Regions from separate parts of the Pseudarthrobacter sp. NPDC055928 genome, predicted to be linked through region 3. Evidence: riboswitches for the same ligand, from Rfam matches in the RefSeq annotation. Region 3 holds a riboswitch; each other region holds the start of a gene.
What was found. Region 3 has a riboswitch for cyclic di-AMP ahead of ACFC25_RS15115 (LysM peptidoglycan-binding domain-containing protein). Riboswitches for the same ligand answer to the same signal wherever they lie in the genome.
Positions count from the first base shown of each region.

Region 1: linked by a shared signal. The riboswitch ahead of ACFC25_RS11665 (C40 family peptidase) and the one ahead of ACFC25_RS15115 (LysM peptidoglycan-binding domain-containing protein) in region 3 are both predicted to bind cyclic di-AMP.
Region 2: linked by a shared signal. The riboswitch ahead of ACFC25_RS06975 (hypothetical protein) and the one ahead of ACFC25_RS15115 (LysM peptidoglycan-binding domain-containing protein) in region 3 are both predicted to bind cyclic di-AMP.

Region 1 covers NZ_JBHJZH010000008.1:34,955-42,007, reverse strand. Annotated here, with positions in the region: gene ACFC25_RS11700 (alpha-mannosidase) at 1-61, opposite strand, end outside; gene fdhD (formate dehydrogenase accessory sulfurtransferase FdhD) at 176-1,066, opposite strand; gene ACFC25_RS11690 (molybdopterin molybdotransferase MoeA) at 1,191-2,582, opposite strand; gene ACFC25_RS11685 (DUF6457 domain-containing protein) at 2,579-2,872, opposite strand; gene ACFC25_RS11680 (molybdenum cofactor guanylyltransferase) at 2,915-3,526, opposite strand; gene ACFC25_RS11675 (HNH endonuclease) at 3,572-4,072, opposite strand; gene ACFC25_RS11670 (NlpC/P60 family protein) at 4,310-5,065, opposite strand; gene ACFC25_RS11665 (C40 family peptidase) at 5,198-5,857, opposite strand; cyclic di-AMP (ydaO/yuaA leader) riboswitch at 5,928-6,091, opposite strand; gene ACFC25_RS11660 (M23 family metallopeptidase) at 6,240-7,053, opposite strand, start outside.
Region 2 covers NZ_JBHJZH010000004.1:43,705-50,757, forward strand. Annotated here, with positions in the region: gene ACFC25_RS06960 (winged helix-turn-helix domain-containing protein) at 1-466, opposite strand, end outside; gene ACFC25_RS06965 (response regulator transcription factor) at 1,170-1,910, shown strand; gene ACFC25_RS06970 (sensor histidine kinase) at 1,914-3,425, shown strand; cyclic di-AMP (ydaO/yuaA leader) riboswitch at 3,542-3,701, shown strand; gene ACFC25_RS06975 (hypothetical protein) at 3,707-4,423, shown strand; gene ACFC25_RS06980 (YdeI/OmpD-associated family protein) at 4,558-5,001, shown strand; gene ACFC25_RS06985 (HAD-IA family hydrolase) at 4,982-5,671, opposite strand; gene ACFC25_RS06990 (glyoxalase superfamily protein) at 5,678-6,064, opposite strand; gene upp (uracil phosphoribosyltransferase) at 6,159-6,794, opposite strand; gene ACFC25_RS07000 (phosphatase PAP2 family protein) at 6,838-7,053, opposite strand, start outside.
Region 3 covers NZ_JBHJZH010000012.1:28,861-35,913, forward strand. Annotated here, with positions in the region: gene ACFC25_RS15070 (NUDIX domain-containing protein) at 1-341, opposite strand, end outside; gene ACFC25_RS15075 (DUF1918 domain-containing protein) at 403-594, opposite strand; partial or broken gene ACFC25_RS15080 (SAM-dependent methyltransferase) at 660-952, opposite strand; gene ACFC25_RS15085 (metallophosphoesterase family protein) at 995-1,501, shown strand; gene ACFC25_RS15090 (DUF1810 domain-containing protein) at 1,532-1,972, opposite strand; gene ACFC25_RS15095 (DNA alkylation repair protein) at 1,997-2,512, opposite strand; gene ACFC25_RS15100 (TraR/DksA family transcriptional regulator) at 2,515-2,877, opposite strand; gene ACFC25_RS15105 (hypothetical protein) at 2,961-3,110, shown strand; gene ACFC25_RS15110 (lytic transglycosylase domain-containing protein) at 3,135-4,427, opposite strand; cyclic di-AMP (ydaO/yuaA leader) riboswitch at 4,805-5,007, shown strand; gene ACFC25_RS15115 (LysM peptidoglycan-binding domain-containing protein) at 5,011-5,856, shown strand; gene ACFC25_RS15120 (YdiU family protein) at 5,926-7,053, opposite strand, start outside.

The sequences.
Region 1 (7,053 bases), on a different contig from region 3:
TGATCCGTTCGCGCACGAAACGGTCCAGGCGGACTTCCGTGATCCGGCGGTCGTCATGCAATGTAAGCCCTCTTTAACGCTTGAAACTGGATCAAAGTGTCCATTCGATGGATAAAATCTACTGCGTCGTAGCTTAATAACCAAGCCTCGGCGGGTCCGGCTGCGTGCCAGTTGCTTATCCTCGAAGTTCCGCCGGATCCTCGGCCGGAACAGGGACGGTGATCCTGTGCTGCCCGGCGTAAACGTTCAGGCTTGTCCCCCGGCTGAACCCCGCCAAGGTCATTCCGGACGCCTCGGCGAGTTCTACCGCCAGGCTGGAGGGCGCGCTCACGGCAGCCAGCACCGGGATGCCAGCCAGGGCCGCTTTCTGGACGAGCTCGAAGGACGCCCGCCCGGATACCTGGAGCACCAGTCCGGACAGCGGAAGCATCCGTTCCCGCAACGCCCAGCCAACAACCTTATCCACGGCGTTGTGCCGGCCAACATCCTCGCGGAGGCACAAAAGCTGCACCCCGCCGTCGTCCTCTACCCTGAACAGCCCGGCGGCGTGCACTCCCCCGGTGACGTCGAACACCGCCTGCGCCTCGCGGAGACGGTCCGGCAGCGACGCGAGGACTTCCGCGGGCACCGAGACCGGGTCCTCGGCAGGGCTGTAGTGCGATGACTTCCGCACGGCTTCGATCGAATCGGTGCCGCAGATGCCGCACGAACTGGACGTATAGACGTTACGGCCGATCGTCGGGACGTCCACGTCCGGACGCAGCTGTGCCTCCACGACATTGAACGTCTGCACGCCGTTTTCGTCCTCCCCGGCACAGAACCGCAACGACACCAGCTGCTCAGGAGTCCAGATGATCCCCTCGGACACCAGGAACCCGGCAACGAGGTCAAAGTCATCGCCTGGAGTGCGCATCGTGACCGAGAAAGACAGGGAGCCCAACCGGATCTCCAAGGGTTCCTCCACGGCCAGGGTGTCTTCCCTGTGCCGTATGGGGAACTCGAGGGCCTGGGGGGACCCGTCCAGCACGTACCGGTGGACCTTGCGGCGCTGCGTCACACGGCCCATAGCTGTGCCCCGTCCTGCCGGCGGAAGCCATGCAGTATGTCCCGTTGCTGCCGTCGATGGCCAGGGTGCCTGTTCATGACTCCATCATTGCAAGGGCAAGGGCACTAAGCCAGCGGCGCCACGGTCAGCCCAGCAGCGCGCTCCAGTCCACCGGGCCTGCCGGTGCCGCGGGCTTGGAGCCGGCCTTCCGGGCAGCCCGTGCAGGGGTCTTGGCCTTGGTTCCGGGTTTTTCTCCGGTGGCGAGCGGCGGCCCCCACGGCAGCGCGAATGCCGGGACTGCTTCACCGAGCTGCACCCCGTGGGGCGGCACCACCATCACACCGTGGGCGGACGCCAACCCCCGCATCATGCCGGGGCCGGTGTGCTGGGCCGGCGACGCCATGCCGTACAGCAGCCGGAACGGGATCAGCCGGGTACGGCCGGGATCAGGCTCGATGGTGGTTCCGGAGGGGACTTCCTGTATTTCCGGCATGGACCCGTGGCCAAGTGCCGCGAGTAACGGCGCGCCTACGGTGGACAATGCCATCATGGCGGCCAGGGGGTTTCCGGGCAGCCCGAGAACAAACCGTCCGTCGGGCAGCTCCGCGAGGACAGCGGGATGGCCGGGCCGCATGGCGATCCCGTCGATGACCAGCCGTCCACCCAGTTCGGCGACGGCCTGGCGCAGGTGGTCAGTTCCCGATCTGCCGGTACCGCCGGTGGTGATGACGACGTCGGCAGGCACGACGGCGGGAACCTCACCGCCGGGCTCGGCGACGTCTTCCAAGGCAGTGAGCCAGTCTTCGTAGGAGTCGCCGATCTTTTCCTGCCCGGCGGGAATGCCCCCCAGCATTTCCACGACTGCAGCCAGCTGAGGACCAAATGTGTCACGGACCTGCCCGGGCGCCGGCAGTCCATGGGTCACCACTTCGGAGCCGGTCAGCAGGAGTTTGACCACCGGCTTGCCTTGCACCAGGAGGTCGTCATGGCCGGAAAGGGCCGCCACGGCAAGGTGGGCGGGATTGAGGGTAACTCCTGCCTTGACAAGCACGTCACCCACGGCCGCTTCCTCCCCGGCTTTCCTGATGTGCTGGCCGTTCTTCGGTTCGCCGGGGCGGGCGCCGCCGCCAACCATCAGGACCGGGAGGCCGTCGTCGTCAGTGCCCAGCACTGCGCTTTCGCTGCGGAGCACGGCCTTGGCACCGGCCGGGATCAGGCCACCTGTGACAATGGGGCTGGCCTGGTGCGGCGCCAGCCGCTGCCCGGCCTCGGCCAGGATCCAGGGGCCGCTGCCGTTGACCGCCCAGCCATCCATGGCGGACGAGGCGTAGTGCGGCATCTCCTGGAGGGCTGTGATGTCCTCGGCAAGCGTCCGGCCAAGGGCCTGCTGCAACGGAACGCGTCCCGGGGGTATCGGCACGGCGCAATCGAACGCAGCCTGTCGGGCCTCTTCCCAGGTGTGGGCCAGATGCCTGGTTTTTTCGTCGTGAGTGTCCTGCCTGGGTGCGTCGTCGTTGTCGCCGGGGGCAGCCGTCATTCGCGCGGAGTCCCGGCGGATTCAGAATCGTAGTCCACGGCCAGGGACCGTGCCACGTCCATGGCAGCGGACATTGACGCGGTGTCCGGCGCCTTCCCCGAGCCTGAGGCCAGGCCGGCGGCGAAGCCTGCGATAAAGGTGGTCAGGGGCGCTGCGGGCCGCACTACCGAATGTGCAGCCACTCCGGCGAGCGAGAGGATGGCATTGACGTCTATCTGGACGTCTTCGAGTTCGTAGGCCTGAAGGAGCGCCCTGCACCATTCTTCCAGCGTCTCATCCTGGCTCTTCACTGTATGCCTCCCATTCAACTGCGGCCATGCAGGTCCGGTACCTCATCGTGGTTCCCGGCCGGCCACTCCAAGCGCGGCGGCATCATCCCAGGTGTCTACGTCATCCGTAGAGCCCGCCGGGACGGTGACAAGCTGCACGTCCAGCCTAGCAAGGAGAGCGGATACTGAACCGTTCATTAAGGCCCCGCGGGAGTCAAGGTCCTGTACTGAACGGTGGAGTGCGGGAGTGCTGTAAAAGCCCACCAGGGGTTGGCGGTGGCCATCCGGCGAAATGGCCATGGCGCCGTCGCCAGGACCAAGCGACCGCCGAAGGGCATCAATGGCCTGGCCCACCCTGGGCATGTCGCAGGCCAGCAAGAGCGTGAAGGGAGGACGCGGCCCCGCGGTTCCATCGAGCGCGGCCAAGCCTGCTGCAATGGCCGACGCCGGACCGGCAAACGGCGGTTCTTCCCGGCACCTGAGGACCCCCTCGGGCAGGGGGCCCGGGTCCGGGCCGACCACCACGACCCTCCGGGCACCCCCGGCTGCTGCGAGGGACCGCTGCAGGAGGGTGGCGCCGTCGTAAATCAATGACTGCTTGGGGACGCCACCCAGACGGGACGAACGGCCGCCCGCAAGGATTACCGCGTCAAATTCGTATGTATCAGGAGCCACCACTCCAGCCTAGCGGGGCGGGAATTATCCGTGCTTTCAGCCGGGTCAGGCAGCCCGTTCAGGCAACAGGAAGGGATCCCACGCCGGTGTGGGTTTCTCCAGCTCCTTGATTTGCCAGATGGTCCCATGCGGTGGTTCCGGGGTGAACCGGAGCTTCCACCCCATCTCCCCCGGCGTGTGGTCGCCTTTGACGTTGTTGCAGCGCAGGCAGGCGGCCACGAGGTTTTCCCAGGAATCTGCACCGCCGCGGGACTTGGGCTGGACGTGGTCAATGGTGTGGGCTGCTTTTCCGCAGTAGGCGCACCGGTGTCCGTCCCGGCGCAGCACGCCACGGCGGCTCACGGCGGTGGTCTGGTTGTACCGGGGGCGGATGTAGCGGTTCAGGAGGATCACGGACGGGCGGCCCAGAATCTCCTGTGGCCCCACTACGGGGTCCTCGCCTTCGGCTACAACGCTTGCCTTCCCCGTGAGCACAAGGACCAGCGCCCGGCGGAAGGTGATTACCGCCAGCGGTTCATATCCAGCATTCAGAACGAGAGTGCGCATGCACGTACCTCTTCACGGCCGCACCCGTCAGGGGCGCGAGGGCCGGCTGCCCTCGGCATGTCCGGGCTATGGATCGACACCACAAGAGTAAACAAAGAAACCCGGGATCAACTAATCCATGGTTTCGGGGTGCGCCCGTGTCGATCGCCTCTTACCGGGTCTGGGCCCGGCTGCGTCGTTAAAGCGCAAGGACCCCCGCCGTAGGGCGGGGGTCCTTGCCAAGCGTTGCTACGGAAATTAGCTGACGCGGATGAAAACCGGGCCGGAGCCAACGTTGGCGCTGAAAACAACGGTCTGGTTGCCGTTGTAGCCACCGTGTACGGCCTGGCCGTTGCCGGCGTAGACAGCCACGTGGGCAACGCCCGCACCGCCATCGGCGTAGTAGATCAGGTCGCCGGGCTGGGCCTCGGCGGCACTTACGGTCTGGCCCAGGGACAGGTAACCTGCAGGCCAGTCGTGGAAGTTGATGCCCACAGCGGCCAGGGAGTTGGTGACCAGCATGGTGCAGTCCTGGTTGACGCCCAGCTGGGCGTAGGCTGCGGACAGGATGGCCTGGCCCTTGCTGCTGGCGGCCACAGGTGCCTTCGGAGCTGCAGCCGCTACCTTGACGGTGGAAACAGCCTGAGCGGCGGGTGCGGGAGCCTCAACCTCAACCTCAGGCTCAGGTTCCGGCGCTTCAACCACGGGAGCCGGCGTGGTGGTCACCGCGGGCTTCTCGTAGGAGATGGCAATGGTGGAAGCGGCCGAAATGACCGCCGGAGCGGCAACCTCAACCTCAACGTTGGAAGCGGAAGCCGATTCGCGCTGAACGTTGGTGTCTGCAGCGTTGGCGGCGATACCACTGGTCAGGACCAGGCCGGAGGCAGCAGCGATAACCGCGGCCTGGCGACCCATGCCACCGGCGTTGTCGCCGAGGGCCTTGGCAATGACAGCCAGCGAGTTGGTCGTGGTGACCTCCGCGCGGTGCCGTGCAGCAATTGCACGTGTAGTCATTATTTCTCTCTTTCGTTTTCCTCAGGACCGCACAGGCAGGCCAAGGGCTTTGGGTGCGCCGGCATCTTGGGGGTACGCCGGCACACCCCGAACGGGGATTTAGCGAAAAGTGTTCTAGCGGGCGCGGTTCTTCTACTTCAGGGTGTAGAAGGATCCGCCGCCCGTGGAGGCCACGGAGTGCAGCAGCGTTCCCTGTGACGGGTTCAGGGCGCTGATCATCATGCCGTTGCCAACGTAGATGCCTACGTGTGCGCCGCCATTCTGCATAACAAGGTCACCGGGAGACGGTGTTGACGTGGGGGTCATTGCCGTCCACGCGTTTACACGGGGAATGCTGATGCCTGCCTGGGCGTACACCCACTGGGTGAAGCCGGAGCAGTCCCAGCCGCTGGGCGAGGTGCCGCCCCAGACGTAGGGGTGGCCGATTCCGGTGTAGGCGATTGCGGCCAGGCCGGAGGCGGCCGCGGAAGATACCGCGTCCGTCAGCTTGCTGGCTGCGGGGGCCTTTGCATCTGCTGCCCGTTCCGTGTCAGTGGACTGTGCACGGACCGTTTCGACCTTCGGGGCCGGCGTGGTCTTGACCACGGGGCGTTCGAAGGAGACGGTGGCGGTGGGGGCAGCGGTGACGGCAAGCGCCGTCTGCGAGCCGGACTCGGTGGAGGCGGAAACGCCAGCGGTGGTGTCCGCTGCGTTGGCCGGAAGCCCCATGCTCAGGATCAGACCTGATGCAGCTGCGATGACAGCAGCTTGGCGACCGACGGTCCCGGCATTTGCACTGACAGCCTTGGACACGGGGCCCAACGGGTTGGTGCGAACCGTTTGTGCGCGGTGACGCGCAGAATTATGGCGTGAAGACACGAAGGTAGCCTCTCCCAATGCCTACGAGGTGAGCTGTCGGATTCGGATGGGAGTTCACCCGGCCACGCCGCTTCCACAGGAAGCTTTGCGACTTAACCCCAAGGCCTTCGAACTTCAAAGGCCAAAATTGGTTCCCCCGCCCCTGCCAGACGATGTCATGCGAACGGACCTTGAGCGGTGGCAGAGCTAGGCAATCCACTCAAGAACGTCAACTTCGGAAAAGTTGACGCAAGTTAGACGGTACAGCAGTTCAGAGCGAATGTCACATTCAGGTCACGGCATGTCACGCAAATGTGAGAGTTTTCCATCAGTTGGGCTAGAGCCAGCCGGTGGGGTCAACGACTTCGCCATTGACCTGGACCTCGAAATGGAGGTGGCAGCCTGTGGAGGCGCCGGTGGTGCCGCTGAGCGCCACTACCTCGCCTCGGCTGACCGTTTGGCCAACCTTGACGTTGAAGGAAGACAGGTGGTTGTACGTCGTTTCAAGGCCGTTGCCGTGGTCCACGACCACGCGGTTACCTCCGCCAAACTGGTGCCATCCCGCAAAGGTCACAGTGCCGCTGGCGGCCGCCAGGACAGACGTGCCGCACTGTGCCACGTAGTCCTGGCCGCGGTGGAAGTCACCGGAGCCGCCAGTGATAGGACTCACGCGGTAGCCGAATGGGGAGGCCGTAACCAGGCTCGCCAGCGGAGCACCGAGGCTGCCGGCCGAGGCGGCCCGGGTGATGGACCCCGCCGACTGGGCGCTCAGGAGTTGCTTGAGTTTGCCGTCCGGATCACCCATGGTGACTACGGATGAGCGGCTGAAGTCGATTTTTGCGCCTGCTTCGGCGGAAATTTCAGGCTGCGGAGCTGCGGAAACAGCCGATGTCTGCTGACCGGCGTCCGGCGTGGCCAGGACGGGACTGGTGGCAGGGACGGTGACTGTGAGCACCAGGCCGGTGGCCGCGAGGGCGATGCCGGCCTTTTGGCCCACCCCACTGGCCGCTGCGAAGTCAGTGATTTGCCGGAAGGGTCCCCGGCGGCGGCGCGCATCGCGCTGTGGATCCCGGGGCCTGTCCGCGGCCACAGCTGCAGCAACGCGGGGCGCTGCTGCGGGGCCCGCTGCGCGGCGGCGGCCCCTGGAATTC
Region 2 (7,053 bases), on a different contig from region 3:
AACGGACGACGTCGAGCGCGGAACCGGGCGTGCTGGCCGGCGCGACAGCCACTGCCGCGTAGCTTTCGGCCCCCGACACCAGCGACTGGGCGTAGGCGCGGATTTCCTGGGCAAGCTTGGCGATGGAGGTTCCGGCAGCAGCTGCCGTTTCCTCGTCGATGCCCATGTAGAGCACGAAGCCGCGGGCAACGTTGTCGTTTGCTACCGGGCGGACAGTGTTGGGTCCCGCCACAACTGGCGTGGGTGCGGTGACCGGGGCCGCGTCGGCGGGCTGGACGGCGCGGAGTTGGCCATAAGAGTTGGGGTTGTAGCCCTGAGGGGCGTAGCCGGGAGCGGGGAAGCTGGTACCGGGCGCGGCGGGAGCGAACGCCGGGCGGGCACCGAAACCCTGGCGCAGGCCAGAGGGCTGGGCTGCCTTGGTGGCGTTTCGGACAGAGATGTGGACGTATCCGGATGCAACTGACATGGATTAGTTACCTCAATGTGAATGGCCGTCATCGCGGCTCGAATGCTTGGTTTCCCCGCAATGAGATCTGGGGAGGGGCGCCCGACGCTGGGCTGGGGGGCGAATGCCTAGGAACTTCGCGGGGTGTGAAGGTCAGGCGTGCATTCGACAACAGCGCATGTCGGCAGCAGCGGGTGTGCTGGGCCAATATTCTGCGGCTGCAGGTGCTGTTGAGTTCTTGTTCACAATTGAAGTGTGCAACGTAACAATGCGAACTTGCAAGTAACAATGGACGGATCGTTCCGCATAGTGAGACGAATTCAGAGAATGTGGCTCAGATCACGATTCTGACAGAGCGATAAAATAACAGATGTTTTCCAGAACGATTGGTTGGAAAACCATCTTTCCCGAATATTATTCGCCCGAACCCCTAAAAGGGCCACCACAATTCACCAGCGATGGAGTTGCTGAAATACACCCCTTGATTTGCCGTGGTGTCCAGCTCCGCCGCCATCCGGACAAAAAAATTCCACCCCCGTCCGCCCCGGAAACCGCTGGGAGCGTCGAAGGGGGCCTGCTGGACGCCAGCATAGCCAGGGAAAGTCCCGGTTGATCGTCAGGGGAATCTGCCGCTGGGCAGCTTTCAGCTCGCTAGGCTGGGATTCACAGCCAGCGCACAGGAAGCCTAAAGCGGGGGCTCAACGACGCATCGGAGAGTTGTCCCATGGCCACTTCGCACTCCATGACCAACAACCTTCCCCAACTTACCCACCCGGACGGCTCCCCCATCCGTGCCTTGGTGGTCGACGACGAGCCCAGCCTCTCCGAACTGATGAGCATGGGCCTGCGCATGTCCGGATGGTCGGTGGCCGTCGCCGCTGACGGTCCCGAGGCTGTAAAGCTCGCCAAGGAGTTCCGCCCGGACGTCCTTGTTCTCGACGTGATGCTTCCCGGGTTCGACGGCGTCGAGCTGCTGACCAGGATCCGCGCCTTCGCGCCTGAAGTACCGGCGCTCTTCCTGACTGCGAAGGATGCCGTCCAGGACCGGATTGTGGGCCTGGCTGCCGGCGGTGACGACTACGTGACCAAGCCGTTCAGCATGGAGGAGGTCCTCCTCCGGCTGCACCGGCTAGTGCAGCGCTCCGGCGTGGCAGCGATGGACACCGCTGAGCTGGTAGTGGGTGACCTTGTCCTCAACATCGATACCCGCGAGGTGACCAGGGCCGGCGATGAACTGCAGCTGACTGCCACGCAGTTCGAGCTGCTCCGGTACCTCATGGAGAACCCCAGGCGCGTCATCAGCAAGGCGCAAATCCTGGACCGCGTTTGGAACTACGACTTTGGCGGGCAGGCCAACATTGTGGAGCTCTACATCTCGTACCTGCGCAAGAAGGTCGATGCCGTGCATCCGCCCATGATCCACACGGTGCGCGGCGCCGGATACGTCATCAAACCGGCGGACTAGGCCGTGCCCTCACTGCCTGCAGTGGCGCCCACGCATGGCCGGAGCTGGCTGAAGCCCTCCACCTGGCATCTGCGTACACGCCTTGTACTGGTTGCCATGGCCCTGCTGGTGGCCATCTGCGGCGCAGTTGGCCTCTTCAGCTACGCTTCCATGGACTCGTTCCTTACCCGCCAGCTCGACGAACAGCTCAGCCAGGCGGCCTCCCGGTCCAACGACCCCGGCCGGCCGCCGCTGGGCGGCTTCAACGGCAGGCCGGACCCGCTGGATTCCCGTGGGCAAAGCGTGGGTACGCTCAACGCCCGGATCCTGAATGGGCAGGTCAACAGCGCCGGATTCCTGGCCTCCGATACCACGCGTTCTCCCCTGTCCGCTGAGGACAAGGAGATCCTGCTGGCCCTCCAGAAGGATTCCCGCCCTGTGGACCGGACGCTCTCCAATGGCGAGTACCGGCTGATTGCAGTGGCAACGAACTACGGTGATGTCCTGGTGACCGGGCTCCCGCTCGCCGGCAAGGAAAGCACCCTCACCTCCCTGGTGTGGACCTTCGTTTTTGTTTCCCTCGGAGGGCTGGTCTTGATTGGCCTGGCCGGGACTATCCTCATCCGGCGCACCATGCAGCCGCTGGAGCAGCTTTCCGAGGTGGCCACACGCGTTTCGCGGCTCCCGCTAGACGCTGGCGAGGTGGCACTTGCGGTGCGCGTCCCGCCGTCGAACTCCAACCCCGGAACCGAGGTGGGCAGCGTGGGGCATGCGCTGAACCTCATGCTCGACAACGTGGCCAACGCGCTGCAGGCCCGGCAGCAAAGCGAGACCAAGGTACGGCAATTCGTTGCCGACGCGTCCCACGAACTGCGCACTCCGCTCACCGCCATCCGCGGTTACACGGAGCTAATGCGGATGACCGAGAACTTCACTCCGGATGGCCGGAAATCGCTGGCCCGGGTTCAGAACCAGTCCGAGCGCATGACCACGCTGGTGGAAGACCTGCTCCTGCTCGCCAGGCTGGACGAGGGCCAGCCGTTGAAACTCAGCGAGGTGGATCTGACGCAGCTGGTGATCGAAACCGTCAGCGACGAAAAAATCATCGCACCCGGCCACAACTGGCATCTTGAGCTTCCGGACGAGCCGCTTGCGGTCAATGCCGATGCGTCGCAGCTGCGCCAGGTGTTGGTAAACCTACTGTCCAACGCACGCAAACACACCGCTCCGGGCACAACGGTCACCACGGCCGTGATGAGGTCCGCCGACGGCAGTGCCGTGGTGACAGTAACGGACGACGGCGCTGGCATCCCGCCGGAATTCGTGGACCACGTTTTTGCCCGGTTTGCCCGCGCAGACGCGGCACGGACTGGATCTTCACGGTCCTCCGGCGCGGCGGCCTCGGAAGGGTCCAGCGGGCTTGGGCTGTCCATTGTGCAGTCCATTGTGGAGGCCCACGGCGGCAACGTGGAAGTGAACTCCCGGCCGGGTCGGACCCAGTTCACGTTGCGCCTGCCGGCGATCAACGGCTCATAGCAAGGCAACGCACCGGCGTCGTGATCTCTGTTACCAAAATGTGACTTAAGCGTCGCGCTCCTGTAGCGTCGATGGGGTGCGGTTCCCTTTGAGCCGCATATCCGGATGACGCCAAGCTCTGCCGCTTCCCGGATTCCGCTTGACCAGGCAGAGGCGGGGGACCCAGAGTCCCGGGCACTTAACTGCCCTTGGGGTGAAGCCAGCACGTGATCTTTCCGTGTGGCCGGATGCCCTCATCCGAACCCGACAGCTAACTCCGCAGGTGTGAGAGGCGATCCATCATGTCTGAATTCAAGGTACAAGCGCGCCCAGAGCGCGGTGCACATAAAGACAACGGCCGTGGCAAGACCGCGGCGCAACACACAAAAGCTTCGTCCCTGGGCAAGCGTGCAGCCGTTTTCGGTGCGGCCTGCGCCCTCCTCATCGGGGTCGGCGCAGCAGGCCAGGCTTCCGAATCCATGACTCCGGTGGCGGTCAGCGGGACCCAGTCCTCGGCGGCAGAGCTTGAATCCAACTTGAGGCTGGAAAAGGCCGAGATGCGGGCCAACCCGGCCCCTGAACCAGCTCCGGCCGAGATCAGCGTTGCCCCGCAGGCCGCCGAAGCGGCACCAGCACCGGCACCCGCACCAGCACCGGCACCCGCACCGGCCCCCGCCCCTGAGCCCGCACCGGCCCCCGTCGTCGCCGTCAACGATCCCGCCGGGGCCCAGGCCTATGCGGCGAGCCAGCTTGCCAGCTATGGCTGGTCAGCCGACCAGATGCAGTGCCTGCAGACGTTGTGGACCAAGGAATCTGATTGGACCACCACGGCCACCAACGCGAGCAGCGGCGCGTACGGCATTGTCCAGTCGCTGCCCGCCGAGAAGATGGCGAGCGCCGGGGCGGACTACCTCACCAACTACCGCACGCAGATCAATTGGGGCCTGAACTACATCCAGGAGCGCTACCAGTCGCCGTGCGGCGCGCTGAATTTCCACTTGTCGAACAACTGGTACTAAGCCGGTAATTGCGGCTTCCGCCATCCGAAGCAGCAGGCCCTGAATCCCCCGGTTCAGGGCCTGCTGCTTTTTGGCGTTGTATGTTCGCGGGGGCCGGACTTCCCTGACCTGCGGCTCCGGGCCATACTGGGGCCATGAAATTCACCACGACTATCCTGGGCAGCGGCAACAAGGCTGGTATTGAGGTTCCGGAGGAGGTTGTGACTGCCCTGGGCGCAGGCAAGCGCCCGCCGGTAGTGGTAACCATCAACGGCAAGAGCTACCGGAGCAGCATCGCGGTGATGGGCGGTCATAGCCTGGTTGGGGTGAGCACCGCCAACCGGGAATTCACCGGCGTAGAGGCTGGCGACACTGTTGAAGTGGATCTGGAACTCGACACGCAGCCCCGGATCATTGAAGTCCCGGATGACCTGGCCGCAGCCATGGCCGCCGAACCGGATGCCCAGGCGTTCTATGCCACCCTGAACTACAGCGCGCAGCGCCGTTATGTGGAGCCGCTCGGGGATGCCAAAACGGAGGAAACCAGGGCGAGGCGGATCGCGAAGGTCGTAGCCGACCTCAAAGCCGGAAAGAAATAATCCGCCGTCCTGCGGCGTCCGTTTCCACCGAGGCCGTGACCGCGGTGTAATCCGGGATATGGAGCACTCCCGCCGGTAATTCGCCCGTGTTTGGGCCCACCGCCACGGTCCGGATGCCCGCAGCCACTCCGGCCGCGATTCCAGCCGGGGCATCCTCAAAGACCACGGCATCCTCCGGCGCCACGCCCAGCAAACCGGCAGCGGTCAGGTAGCCTTCCGGATGCGGCTTGCCGCGCGTCACGAGGTCAGCCGTCACGGCAGCGGCAGGCATGGCCAGTCCAGCGGCATCCATGCGGATGTCAGCCAGGATCCGGTCCGCCGACGTCACCAGGGCCACGGCATCCGCGGGCAGGCTCCGGAGCAGTTCGGAGGCACCGGGCAGCGCAACGATGCCGGAAGTCCGCACCCGTTCCATGGCACCAAGTTCTGCAGTGAGCGCAACGATGTCGGCACCGGCAGGCGCGAACCGGCGCACGGTATCGCCTGCCTGGACGCCGTGGGAGGTGCGCAGGATCTCGGCGATGTCCAGGCCGTAGCGGGCGGCGAACTCGCCCCACACCTGCTCCACGACCGCTGTGGAGTCCACCAGCGTGCCGTCCATGTCAAAGAGGACGGCGCGGCAGGTCAATGTTCGTGTGGCAGCAGGAATGGGCAGGGTCATGAACCCCATTTTGCCCTACGTATTGCCTGAGGCGCCGCGCCCCGGTATGTACTGCACGGCCCACTTGTTCCCGTCCGGGTCCGCAAAGTACACGAAATGTCCCCAGTCCTGGATGTCGATATCACTCACGTCCACGCCGTTGCCCTTGAGGTGGTCATGGGCGGCTTGGATGTCATCGACGACGATCTGCAGGTTTGGTGCGCTGCCCGGAGGGGCATCGGTGAGCCCTTCGCCGATGCTGATCGAGCAGGCCGAGCCGGGCGGCGTCAGCTGGACGAAGCGGATGGAATCGCTGGGCCGCTCGTCGAAATCCGCGTTGAACCCCACCTTGTTGACATAGAAGTCCTTGGCGCGGTCGACGTCGGAGACGGGTACAAAAACGAGTTCAAGTTTCCAGTCCATCCGCACAGGCTAACGGGCCGATGCTGAATCCGGAACCCCGTAACCCCTGGCCAGAGCCGTCCGGCCGCTGCGGGGTCCCCTCGCCCCGCCCTGGCTATCCCGCGATCCCGTAAAGGCGGTCGCCGGCGTCGCCCAGTCCGGGGACGATGTAGGACTTCTCGTTGAGCTTTTCGTCGATGGACGCCAGGACGATGGTCACGTTGGCGTCGGACAGTTCCTCCTCCAGCTTGGCCAGCCCTTCAGGAGCGGCCAGCAGGCAGATGCAGGTGACGTCGGAGGCGCCGCGCTTGAACAGGAACTTAATGGCTTCGCGGAGGGTGCCGCCGGTGGCAAGCATGGGGTCCAGGACGAAGATCTGCCGGTCGGTGAGGTTCTCGGGGAGGCGCTCGGCGTACGTGATGATGTCCAGGGTTTCCTCGTCCCGTGCCATGCCGAGGAAACCCACCTCAGCGGTGGGGACCAGCTTGGTCATGCCTTCAAGCATCCCCAGGCCGGCGCGGAGGATGGGAACCACCAAGGGCGTGGGCTTGGTGAAGGCTGTGCCCACCGTGGTGCTCACGGGTGTCTCGATGGTCACCGGCTGGGTGCGGACATCGCGGGTGGCCTCGTAAGCCAGGAGCGTCACCAGCTCTTCCGTCAACTGCCGAAAGACGGGGGACGGGGTGTTTTTGTCCCTCAGGACAGTGAGCTTATGGGCGACCAGCGGGTGGTCCACAACGAGAGTGCGCATGCGTCAAAACTACCATCCGGGCATGGCGCCCCCGGGCCGGGAATCAGCTCGTATGATCGTCCCGGAGGACGGGGTGCTCGAACGTTGGCGCCGGGCCCACGTGCTCGTGTTTGCGGGTCAGATGGAACAGCCGGTGGGCCAGGATCACCATGCCCACCCAGGCCAGGCCCAGGAACCACCCGGCCATCACGTCCGTCAGCCAGTGATGGCCCAGGAACACCCGGCTCAGGCCCATCGCGATGATAAAAACCGCCCCGGC
Region 3 (7,053 bases):
ACGTCCAGCACGGACGTGAACAGGACGCTGACGTTCTCCCCGGGCACGGCGGCTTCTTCGAGGGCCTCCCGCAGCGCTCCTGCAACTGCATCCTCGCCCTGGTGCAGCGCTCCGCCGGGAAGCCCCCACGTTCCGCCGTTATGGCTCCACTGGGCGCGGTGCTGCAGGAGCACGCCCCGGTCCGGATCGTAGGCGAGCACCCCGGCTGCACCGAACCTGCCCCAGAAACGCCCGAGGTCCCCTTCCACCCAGGCATCGCCGGGATCACGGGGACCCGTCCTGGCAGGAGGTTGCTGACGGTGCGGATTATTGGCGTCGGTGCCGGACGTGTGCGCGGTCATGGAATGATCCATGGCTCCAGTCTGACATGTACCTGCCGGCGGCATGCAGAACCAGGCGGCCCTATTCCCCGTGTGGCTTGTCGACGGCGAAGTCCCCGCCGGGATACATAACGGTCTCGTGGCCGTCGTCAAAGCGGACCAGGTAAGGCGGATGGCCTTCCTGTCCTTTGACTTCAAGGATGACACCGTGCCGGTCGGTCGACCCGACGGTCCTTCCCCTGACGATGATCCTGTCACCCTGAGCTGCCTCCATGGCAATCACCTCCCAGCCCCAGAGTACGACTCAACAGCAGGCCGTAACAGGGTACATTTTAGACGTCAGGCTTCGGTGAGCCGGTACACCGAGACGTGGCTGCGGGAATCCGCGGCGAATTCGCTGCCGTCCCAGTCCGCCCACCTGGATTCCAGCCTAAATCCTGCCAACTGCGCCAGCAGGTCGAGTTCGCTGGGCCAGATGTAGCGGTGGGGTGGGCGGCATTCTGGAAACACCGGACCTGGTGGTCCTGGGTCAGGAGGTTCGCGATGGTGTTAAACACCAGGAACGCCAACGCAAAGTTCTCGCCCGCGACGGCCTCGGCCATGTCACCCTGAACGACGGGAATGCGCGGATCCACGAACCCCACCGGCGCCGGGCAACGTGGCAGGATTCAGTCATGCCGCTGCACCTCGTACTCGTCTCCGACACCCATGTTCCCCACCGCGCCCGGGACCTGCCTGCGCAGGTGTGGGCCGCCGTCGAAAGCGCCGACGTGGTGCTCCACGCCGGAGACTGGGTGACAGCGGAACTGCTGGACCAATTTGAGCGGCGAAGCCGGCGCCTCATAGGGGTGTACGGCAACAACGACGGGCCGGAACTCCGCCGGCGGCTTCCGGAAACGGTGGCCGTCACACTGGAAGGCGTGCAGTTTGCCATGGTGCATGAGACCGGCACGGCCAGGGGGCGTAGCGAACGCGCGGAGTCGCACTATCCGGACGCCGACGTGTTGGTCTTCGGGCACAGCCACATACCGTGGGATACCACTACCCCGCGCGGGTTGCGCCTGCTCAATCCCGGTTCGCCGACGGACCGCCGGCGCCAGCCGGTCTGCACGTACATGGCTGCGGTGGTTGACGGTGGCCTCCTGCAGCAGGTGGAACTCGTGGAGGTGCGGAAGGACTGACCCGGAGGTCGGGAGCGTCCGTCCGCCCGGTCAGTCCCTGTCAGCCGCCAGAAGGGAGTCGGTGGCGGGGTCCGGCTGCCCGTCGAAGAAGTCGGCCAGCACGGTCTTGAAGATGGTCTCCCCCGGCGCGGCACGCAGGAACAGTGTCATCGAAGAGTGCAGCTTCCTGGCGTCGATGCCGCCGAGGATGTCCGTGGCCGAGCGGCCGGCGTGTGTGTCGATGGCGGCTGCGGACTCCAGCAGCCGCGGGCCCAGGACATCATGCTTCAAGTACGCCTGCGCTTCTTCCAGCGAATTGATGGCGTACCTGACCGACGTGGGGCTGCTGCCGAGCCCGGCAATCTGCGGGAAGATGAACCACATCCAGTGGCCCGTCTTCCTGCCCAGCTGCAATTCGTCCAAGGCCCGGCTGTAGGTGCCGCCGTGGTCTTGAGCCTCGACAAAACGCTCGAGGTCGTAGGGATCGCTCATCTCCGTCTCCTTCTCTCAGGTGTTTCAGGCTACTTCTGCGGTCAGGGATGCTGCGTGGCGGATCCAGCCATCGGGGTCCTGGCTCCAGCGGGTGATCACGACGCCGGCGCGCTGCCGGCCAGGTCCGTCCAGCACCTTCAGGAGCGGGACTACAACGTCGTTGATCAGCGGGATTACCAGCTCACCGCTGTGCGCGGATCTGATAAAGCCCTCGAGCCTGGTCAGGTCCGTATGCCGCAGCATGGCCACCCGGGACTGCAGCAGCACCACAGCGGCGAGGCGACGCTCATAGACGGGCTTCCTGCCGGGTCCTGGTTGGCCCCAGAGCAGTGAGGCCAAGGCCACCACGTCATCGCGGCCAAGGTCCTTGAACTTCCGTCCGGCGTCGCGGACGGTTCCCCGGACCGCCCCCACCGACGCACCATAGGAGCCCAGGGCACCGCCCATCCGGGACTCCACCTCGTCCGCCCGGTACCAGGCTCCTTCGTTCTGCAGCGTGGCATCAATGAAGTCCGCGGCATCCAGGACTGTCTGGTTCACGGCTACCGTCCGCGGCGCCCGGTGGAGGCATGCTCCAGGCAATAGGGGGTCCATGGCCTGGCCTCCAGGCGGCCCTCGGCGATAGGCACGCCACATACCTCGCACACGCCGTAGGTGCCATCGGCAACTCGTTGCAGGGCAGCTTCCACCTGAGCCAGGCCCGAGCTGCTCTGTTGCAGCAAGGCCGAGGCCTGGGACAGCTCGAAGGCGATGGTGGCACCCTCGGGGTCGTGCTCGTCGTCGACGTTGGAGTCCTGGCGTGCAGCATTGGTTGAGGAAATGTCCGCCCGCAGCGCCGGAAGCAGGGCAAGCTTTCGCGCACGCTCTTCCTCCAGCAGGATCCGGAACCGCTCAAAGTCAGCCATGGGAAAAGCCTACGCCGCGGCACCTTCGCAGGACTCGACAAGTGGCACTCAACGGAGCATGCTGTCACTCGTAAGCGCCTCAGATGCCGCCTGGTAATCCGTTTGACGCCGCGGGTGATTCCTACCCCATTCCACCGGGGCATGACTCCTGGGTGGACGGCGACCAGGCCCTCGTCGGCATTGAATTCGTCAGCGCCGCCGAATTTGCCAATCCAGCACCGGACTCCGCCTAGCCTTCGCGTCAGCGCCCGGCCGGGTCAGTACCAGTTGTATTGGACGGAGTGGTTCCAGGCCCCGCACGGAGACGTGTACCGGTCCCGGATGTACCCGAGGCCCCACTCGACCTGCGTCCGGTAATTGGTGAGCCAGTCGCTGCCGGCGCTGGCGTACTTCCCGGCGGGCAGCGCCTGGGCGATCCCGTAAGCGCCGGAGTAGGGGTTGGTGGCCGTGGTCAGCCAGTTGGATTCCTTGGTCCACAGCTGCGCCAGGCACAGGAACTGGTCCTGGCCCCAGCCGTAGGCGGACAGCCGGCCCGAAGCGTAACTCTTGGCTCCGGCGGGGTCGTTGACGGCACCGCCAGGAACGGAAGGGACGACGACGGGCGGCGGGCTCGGCGTCGGACCAGGGGCGGGAGGCGGAGCCGGCGCCGGCGCCGCCGGAGCAGCTGGGCCGGCCGGTGCGGCGGGCCCAGGGTTCACCGGTTTCTGGGCGGCGGCCAGGGCCGCGGCCTTGGCCGCCGCCTCGGCCTGTTGGCGGGCCTGTTCCTGCGCGGCGGCGCGCTTAGCTGCCTGCGCGGTCTCGTAGGCAGCCAAAGCCGCCTGGCCCTGCCGGAACTCCCCTTCGACGGCGGCAGTGGTGCCCTTGAGGGATGCCAGCTGCGCGGTCAGTTCCTGGCTGTGCTCCTGCTGCTCCGCAACCTGCCGTGACATGGCCTGCTGGGCCGCCTGGGCGGCGTCGAGCTTGCTCTTGGCTTCCCCTGACAGCCGTTCGCGTTCAGTCCTCGCTGCCCTTTCCTGATCGGCGAGGGCATTGGCGACCCGTTCGGCAGCCGCGGATTTGTTCACCAGGGCCGCGGTCTTGTCGCTGACGATCTGGACGATATTCAGACCCTGGATGCTGTTGGTCTGGACGGCGTCGAGGGCGACGAAGAATCCCATATTGGTGCCGCCGGTCTTGTACGACTGGGCTGCCAGGGCGCCGATTTCCTTTTTGTACTGCCCGAGTTCCGCTGTGACGCGTGCAGTCTGTGCGGTGAGGACGTCAACCCTTGAGCTGGCAGCCTGGAGCGCTGCGTCCGCCGCGGCGTATTCGGCAGCGGACGTCACGGCAGCGCCACCCAGTGCCTCAGCCTGCGTCTGCAGCCCACCCAACAGTTCGTTGATCCTGGTGACCTCCGCAGCCTTACCGGCCTCGCTTTGCTTGGCGTTTTGCACGTCCTGCCAGGAGGGGTAACCGCCTGGCGGAGGATCGTCGTCGGCATGCGAAGGCGCCGTGGCGAGCGGGGCCGCCAAAACAACCGCCAGCAGGCCCGCAACGGCAGGCAGCCTCATTCTTTGAGCAAACCGGGACATAGTTGGTGAGCTTACCGGGCGAAACTCTTGCCTAGTGGATGCTGGTCCAACATTGTTATCCAGCAGAGATCCCTCCCGTAGCAGCCCCAGGGCAGGCCTCCTTTACCACGCATCAGGCCTCAATCTGAGGATAAAAACGCCAGACGGCCTCTTTTGTTACGTGATTTCAATCACACGGCACCAGCTGTCGCAGCATATACCGCTATCGGGGCCTGACCTGCAACGTCATTCCACACACGGAAGAACCCCACCCGAAGATAAGGTGGCTTTTTGGCCTACATTCCGTTACCGGAATGTGACATTCCAAAAGAGCAGAGGTTATGGTCGAGCGGTGTCCTGGCTCAAGCCGGGGCATTCCCGTCAGTATGCCGAACCCTGCCGCTGAACCGGGACCCCAGTTACTTTCACTGGCAGGGACGGGGGAACCACGTTTCCACGGCTTCGTTCCGAAGCCTTGGGGTTAAGTCGATATCGCTCCGTCCCGTACGGAGCCGTAACCGGCCGGGTGTCTCCGACCCGAACCCGACAGCTCACCCCGCAGGCATGGGAGAGGCGATTACCCGTGTCAAAAAACTCCACTGCCGCACGCCATCGTGCGACTTCTGTCCGCCCCACCGTCCTGGTTGGCCTGTCTTCCTCGGCCAAAGCCCGCGCACTGACGTTCGGCCGGCCCGCACTTGCCGCAGTTGCCGCGTCCGGGCTGCTCTTTAGCGTTGGCACCCCGGCGCAGGCCGGCGTCCACGGCCCGGACTCGTCCGGGACCGTCAATGTGCAGGGCCAGACCAGCGCACCGGCCGCCGTTGCACCGGCCGCGGCTGCCGCTCCGGCCGCCGCAGCCACTGTCCACACGGTCGTCTCAGGCGACACCCTGGGCGCAATTTCCGCCGCCTACGGCGTGGCCCTGAACGACGTCCTGGCTGTGAACGGCCTGTCGCTGACCACCATCATCTACCCCGGTGACCAGATCCAGATCCCGGGTGCCGGCTACACTGCTCCGGCTCCGGCTCCGGTGGCGAAGGCAGCCGCAGCGCCCACTGCCCCGGCCAACACCGGCGTCCAGCTGGCTTCCACTGCCGCCCCGGCGGCGCAGGCACCGTCCGGCTCGCTCGGCGCTGCCATCCTGGCTTCCGCCTATTCGCAGCTCGGCGTTCAGCAGGACTGCACCGCCATGGTGGAGAAGGCACTGCGCTCGGTGGGCAAGAGCGTGGGAGACCTTGCACCCACCCAATTCTTCGCGTACGGCACCGTGGTGGGCACCCCTGCAGCCGGTGACCTGGTCATCACCGCCGGCCACGTGGGCGTCTACGCCGGCAATGGCCAGGTTGTTAGCGGCGGCGTGGACGGTTACAAGACCGAAGTCCACTCCATCAGCTGGTTGTCGGGAGCGTCCTTCGTCCGCGTAGCGTGAGTCCGGCCGGTTCGACGGCGGCGGGCGGCAATCAGCCGCCTGTCGCCGTCGTCCCCCGTTTTTGTTCGCTCAGGTTCCGCAGAACGTCCGGTAGCTGCCGAAGTCAACAGGCGCGGGACCGGCGTAGCGTTCCAGGCCGGGGCGCTCAGTGTACGGCTGCGTCAGGACGTCCACCAGGCGGTGGAACGGGTCCAGGTCGCCTGCGGTAGCGGCGCCCAGGGCTTCTTCCACCAAGTGGTTCCTGGGGATGTAGACAGGGTTCACCCGGTCCATCATGTCTGCGTCCGGTGCCAGGGCGAGCCACTTCTTGGTCCACGCGTCAAATGCTCCTGGGTCCGTGAACATGGTACGGGCTGCGTCGGGTGTACCGCGGGCTGCGGACCCGAGGCCCCGGAGGAACGAGGTGTAATCAACCTGCCCCTCTTCAAGCATTGCGAGCAGGTCATTCACCAGAGGCCCCGCTTCGTCGTCCCTTGCCTCCGCGCCGAGCCCCAGCTTGGATTTCATCCCGGTGGACCAGGCCGTACTGTACAGGTTGCGGAACGCGCCCAGTGACTCCACAGCGAGCGCAACGGCCTGCTCCTGATCCTCGTGGAGCAGGGGCAGAAGCGCCTCGGCCAGCCGGGTGAGGTTCCATTCAGCGATGACTGGCTGGTTGGCGTAGGCGTAACGTCCGCCGGCGTCGATGGAGCTGTAGACCGCACCGGGGTTGAAGGCATCCATAAACGCGCACGGTCCATAGTCGATGGTCTCGCCCGAGATGGTCATGTTGTCCGTGTTCATTACCCCGTGGACAAATCCTACGAGCATCCACTGGGCCACCAGGGACGCCTGGGCGGCGATGACCGCATCGAACAGCGCGAGATAGGGCTGGTCCGCCTTCGCGGCGTCCGGATGATGGCGGCTGATCGCGTGGTCGGCCAGCCGACGGAGGAGCTCCGTGTCGCCGTTGACCCGGGCGAACTGGAAACTGCCCACACGCAGGTGGCTGCTCGCAACGCGGGTCAGCACAGCCCCGGGAAGCATGGTTTCGCGGCGGACTGGCCGTCCCGTGGCCACGACGGCAAGCGACCGTGTGGTGGGAATGCCCATGGCGTACATGGCTTCACTGACGAGGTATTCGCGCAGCATCGGACCAACGACGGCGAGGCCGTCACCGGCACGGGCGAACGGGGTACGGCCTGAGCCCTTGAGGTG